Cytobacillus sp. IB215665: one gene and its partner. The protein of the gene in region 1 binds, or shares a complex with, the protein of each later gene. Links are inferred from orthologs where the notes say so. Each region holds a gene or a part of one and is shown on either strand. Other genes may lie near its edges.

What was found.
Region 2: the proteins of trxA (region 1) and arsC are in contact, whole or in part, in an NMR structure (PDB 2IPA), measured with the Bacillus subtilis proteins. The link is inferred for Cytobacillus sp. IB215665 from one-to-one orthologs.

Annotation. Positions count from the first base shown.
Region 1 is NZ_JAXBME010000002.1:69,621-72,614, reverse strand. The notes cover bases 16-2,945. They hold trxA (thioredoxin), read right to left. Parts: upstream 1,673-2,945; coding sequence 1,358-1,672; downstream 16-1,357. Other genes in these bases: SLH52_RS02365 (electron transfer flavoprotein subunit alpha/FixB family protein), read right to left, coding at 1,955-2,932; SLH52_RS02375 (cupin domain-containing protein), read left to right, coding at 586-1,200; SLH52_RS02380 (hypothetical protein), read right to left, coding at 16-231. Also shown: more of SLH52_RS02380, read right to left, coding at 1-15. UniProt on the Bacillus subtilis protein: Participates in various redox reactions through the reversible oxidation of its active center dithiol to a disulfide and catalyzes dithiol-disulfide exchange reactions.
Region 2 is NZ_JAXBME010000020.1:40,946-43,843, reverse strand. The notes cover bases 65-2,898. They hold arsC (arsenate reductase (thioredoxin)), read right to left. Parts: upstream 1,775-2,898; coding sequence 1,355-1,774; downstream 65-1,354. Other genes in these bases: SLH52_RS19450 (metalloregulator ArsR/SmtB family transcription factor), read right to left, coding at 2,458-2,802; SLH52_RS19455 (aquaporin), read right to left, coding at 1,789-2,427; SLH52_RS19465 (cytochrome P450), read left to right, coding at 124-1,326. UniProt on the Bacillus subtilis protein: Catalyzes the reduction of arsenate [As(V)] to arsenite [As(III)]. In vitro, can dephosphorylate para-nitrophenyl phosphate (pNPP).

The DNA.
Region 1 (2,994 bases):
ACCAAGCTCTTCAATCATTAATTTATATGCTTCAATTTGCTTTGATGTAATCGAATCTTCTACAGATACCTCAGCAGTTTCATCAGAAGTTTGTTGTTCCTCAACTTGTTCAACAGATGCTTCTTCTTTTTTATCAGTAGATGTTTCCTCTGTATCAGAACTACATCCTGCTAGCATACCGCCAGCAAACAATATACTTGAAAATAAAGTAATAACTTTTTTCTTATTCACTAAAAACCTCTCCCTGAATGTGTTGTGTTTTATTGATAATGATTTTCATTACAGGTTGAATTATACAGAGAATGATTTTCAATGTCAATGGTATTTCATAAAAAGGTTGATTGCTAGTTTATAGATTACTAGTCAATTCAACCAATTGTTGTAATAATTCTCATCCTTCTTTACGATGCATAAGTCAAGTTTGTTATGTAAGCTTAAATTAATCAAGGTTGCTTTCGCATTAATTGTTGCTTTTCGTTCTTACATAGAAGCGCACGCATATAGCTAACGTACGAAGCATCTGACCTATTCTCATCATAGCAACTAATTTAAGAAAAAAGAGCCTTATTCAAAGGGGGAATATAAATGAAAGTTTTAGATTTAGTGAATACACCTGTTTCAGCTTCAAAATTAGAAGTCATCTTTAATAGTGCTTCCAAAAATACGGCACTTTTCGAATGTGTGCTGCTACCTCAAGAGGAGATCAAACCACATATACACTCCTTTGGAGAAGACTGTGCAGTCGTTCTTTCAGGAGAATTGACTTATTACGTATCTAATAATCAAATGATAACCGCTACAGCAGGAGATCTTGTTTTAGGATGGCAAAATGTTATTCATGGCTACAAAAACAATACAAATAACCCACTTCATCTGCTTATTTTTGCATCGCCGCGGGAATTTTTTATTTCACCAACAGCAATCGAGTATAAATACGTAGCGGATGATGAGCCAATTGTTATTCATTTACCAATTGAACAGCGTATCATTCGTTCTACCCAGCAAAGAGTCATAGAATCACAATATTCATCATTCTCCACTCTTCAAATAGAAGGTGTGCACCAAAGGGAGTATAACAATGAAATGCAAGCTTTTGTAGATTATAAAAATAAACGAGTTTATATATATGAAGATGAGCCTGTTGAATTACCAGTAAAACAAGCCACATATTTCATTAAATATGAATACTCTTACAAATAGAAATAGCTGTATTATGACAAACCAGAGCAGACAACTTAACGAAATAATCATCATTCATTAGTAATAATGAAAATATCCTTGGAAAATAAAAAAAGGAGATAAGACACTAATACACTTTGTCGTTATCTCCTTGCTTATTTACAATGTAATTTATCGCTTAAACGTGCTTTGACAATAAATCAGCTAATGCTTCTTTAGGTTGGAAACCAACCACTTTATCAACTACTTCACCATTTTTGAAAACTAATAATGTTGGGATGCTCATTACACCAAATTTTGCTGCAGTTTCTTGGTTATCATCAACGTCAAGCTTAACAATTTTTACTTTATCTCCCATTTCTTGATCTAACTCTTCAAGTACTGGAGCAATCATCTTACAAGGTCCGCACCATGGTGCCCAAAAGTCTGCTAGTACTACTCCATCACTAGTTTCAGTTGTAAAATTTTGATCAGTAACATGTGAAATTGCCATGTTTATCTTCCTCCTAATTATCTACTTCTTTTAATACATCAAAGTATATCACTGTATGGTTTTGGATGCTAATTTTTTGCTTCAGTTGTATTTTTGCCTTCAAGATTATATTTTACTTCAGTAAATTTCGAATTAACTAATCTTCTTCATTAAGGGTATTTTCTGTCGTCTAGCATTGTAAAAAGGACTTCACCCTTGTTACTTATTTAGTAAACACAGGGAAAGTCCTTTTAGCACATGTCAAAAGATTATTTTATTGACTACACCATTTGGTGTTTAAATTTATGAAAGAACTTTTAATTTCTTAAATTCTTCTGTTAGTAACGGAACAACATCAAATAAATCACCGACAATTCCATAGTCTGCTACATTAAAGATATTTGCCTCTGCATCCTTATTAATTGCAACGATAACTTTCGAATTAGACATACCTGCTAAATGTTGAATAGCGCCTGAAATTCCACATGCTATATATAAATCAGGTGTGACAACTTTTCCTGTCTGACCAATTTGTAACGAATAGTCACAGTATTCAGCATCACAAGCCCCACGTGAAGCACCAACTGCCCCGCCAAGTACATCTGCTAGCTCTTTTAATGGCTCAAACCCCTCTTCACTTTTTACACCTCTTCCACCAGCTACAACTACTTTAGCTTCTGACAAATCTACTCCTTCGGAAGCCTTTCTAACGACTTCTTTAATAATTGTTCTGAGGTCCTTAATATCAACTGATAATGAAGAGACTTCACCAGTTTTAGCTTCATCCTTTTCTAGTGGAGCAATGTTATTTGGACGTACTGTAACAAAGATTTTGTCATCAGTTACAATCTTCTTTTCAAATGCTTTACCAGAATAGATAGGACGTGTAAATACAATATTTCCTCCTACACTTTCCACAGTAGTTGCATCAGATATTAACCCACTGTCAAGTTTACTCGCAATTTTAGGTGCTAAATCTTTACCTAGAGCGGTATGTCCTATCACGATTCCGTCTGGTTGCTCAGCATCAATTGCAGCAAGAAGTGCCTGAGAAAAACCATCTGTAGTATATGCATTTAATTTTTCATCTTCTACTATAACAACACGGTCTGAACCGAAATAGATCATTTCATTAGCTACACTTGATACAGCATCTCCAATTAGTACTGCAACTACTTCGCCGCCTTCTGCAACTGTTTTTGCAGCTGCAACCGCTTCGAACGACACATTACGTAATGTGTTATCACGAACTTCCCCTAGTACTAAAACTTTTCTAGCCATTTTTATTCCTCCCGAATACACTATTTTTAAGATTAGCACAAGCGGTTTGATCTCCCCCGACG
Region 2 (2,898 bases), on another replicon or contig:
TGCTGATTATCCTTTATTAATATTGCCCTTGAAGAATTACTGTTTGAAGGAAGGTATATAACAGTTCTAACTTGAATAATTATATTAAGATTTTCCATTTTATAGTGAAGGGTGAGTGTCGAGTTGGATAATGTTATTGGTAATAATGATACTGAGCATTTGATGTATACAAAATGGGAGCCATTTGAATGGTACAAAAAAATGAGGAAAGATCATCCTATTCATTTACATACAGAGTATAACTATTGGGATGCGTTTAAATATGATGATGTAAGCTTTATTTTAAGTAATTATAAATATTTTTCTTCAGCTCGATATCAGGGGCAGGATAATGACCCTTTCGGAGAAAGTATACTTTTTATCGATCCACCTAGACATAAACAAATGAGAGATTTAGTTAATAAGTCATTCACTCCTAAAGCAATGCAATCATGGGAGTCGAAAATTGAACGGATTTCAAATATGCTAATTGAAGACTTACATGGAAAGCATTCTTTTGACCTCGTCAACGAATTTTCAATGCCTTTGCCCGTTATTATTATTGCAAATATACTAGGTGTTCCTACTGAAGAACTACATTTATTTAAAGAATGGTCGGATAATATCGTTGAAGGGGTTTCTGATACGTCGGAGGAAGCCATTAAGGCAGCGCAAGAAAAATATGCCTCAACTATAAATGATCTAACGAACTTCTTCGCAGAAATGATTAACCATAAACGAAACAATTTTTCAGATGACATTATTTCAATACTTCTTCAAGCTGAAGTTGATGGCAAGAAATTAACAAAAAATGAATTGATTGGTTTTTGTATATTATTGCTCGTTGCTGGAAATGAGACTACAACGAACCTTATTACAAATGCAGTTTATTGTTTTCTTGACGATCGAACTATTTTTGAGCAACTAAAGCAAAATGAGCAATTGCTCGTACCTGCGATAGAAGAAGTGTTAAGATACAGATCCCCTGTTCAAGCAATGGAACGAATCGTTAAACAAGACATCGAACTACATGGACAGTTGTTAAAAGCAGGTGATTATGTTGTTGCACATATTGGTTCAGCCAATCGAGATGAAACTAAATTTCCTCAAGCTGACCAGTTCCTACTAGACCGTTCCTCAAATCCTCATCTAGCATTTGGAAAAGGCATACACTTTTGTTTAGGTGCACCTCTTGCACGTATGGAAGCAAGAATAGCTTTAACTAAATTAATTAGGCATTTTCCAGAAATGAATTTTGCAGATGATATGGCAATAGAACCTATAAATAGTCCTGTCGTATATGGCTTAAAGAAATTAAAAATAGAGGTCAGTCACCCATCGCTTTAAAGTGGTGGGGGACTGACCCTCTGCTTTTTTATCTTCCTTCGTCTGAGAATTGTTTTATTCTTTCACCTATTTCATCACGGACACGTTGGAAAAATGCCCATCTTTCTGCCTCTGACCCTTCCGCTTTTGCAGGATCATCAAAGCCCCAGTGAACACGTTTTACTTGAGGAGGTGTAACTGGACAATGCTCATCAGCATGACCACATAGTGTAACGACTAAATCAGCGGAGTGTAGAATCTCTGTATCGATGACATCAGATGTTTGTTCAGAAATATCTATCCCAACTTCATTCATCGCCTTCACCGCATTTGGATTTAAACCGTGTGCTTCAAGGCCAGCGCTATATACATCCCATTCATCACTTAAATATTTTTTACCCCAACCTTCAGCCATTTGGCTACGACAGGAATTACCAGTACATAAGAAGTAGATCTTTTTTTTAGTCATTGTATTATCTCCTTTTATTCGTGAATTGTTTTGTAAACTACTGCAGCAGCGACTGCTCCAATTGTGGTAGCAATGATATAAACCCATAGATGATCAAATGTTCCCGAAATTAATGCAGGCCCGAGAGAGCGTGCAGGGTTCATCGAGGCTCCACTAATAGGACCTGCAAACATTGCCTCGAGTCCAACAGTCGCTCCAATCGCAATACCTGCAAAGGATTTGACAGCCTTGCCATGTATTGCAGATCCAAAGATAACCATCATAAGAAAAAAGGTTAAAATGATTTCTAATAAGAAAGATTGGGTTGCTGAACCATGTGGAAGCGTGGCACCTAAATTTGCCACATCCCCAAATAACAATAAGAGCGATGCACTTGCACTGATCCCAGCGAGAAATTGAATAATGATATAGTATAACCCTTCTCGTAATTCAATATCACCATTAACTATAAATGCAGTAGTAACAGCAGGATTAAAATGTGCTCCAGAAACGTGCCCAAACGTATAGATTAATGCCATCACTACTAGCCCAAACGTAATCGCAATGCCTATATGTGTCAAGCTATTTGTAATGCTATTAATGATGATCGCACCAGTCCCAGCGAATACTAAAAAATACGTCCCTAAATACTCTGAAATTAACTTCTTTCTCATATTTCAACTACCTTTACTATACATTTTCGGCTACTTACATGATATGCGTAATCCATTATTCTCAAGCTCTTTAATTTTTTCGAGTTGATCGGGTAAGAACTTCATCATATCTTGAATCAATGGATAGTATTGACTATCAGTATTTAAAGAATAAATCATCCATTGACTTTTTCGATTTTCTTTCACTAGGCCACTATCTTTCAATTTCCGCAAATGCTGACTAACTGCAGGCTGACTCATTCCAAAAATATCTACAAATTCACATACACAAAATTCATCATGATAAAGAAGTGCGATGATTGATAAGCGGGTCTTATCACCTAACAATTTCATCTGCTTAGCCATATGTTCAATTTCAATATGAGGCAATTCTATTTTGTCCCCCTCCTATATTAAAGGCTGCTTTATTTTCATCCTAAGAAAATACATATGAACTTTTTCTTGTTTAAGATGATTTGTTGTTCTAAATTA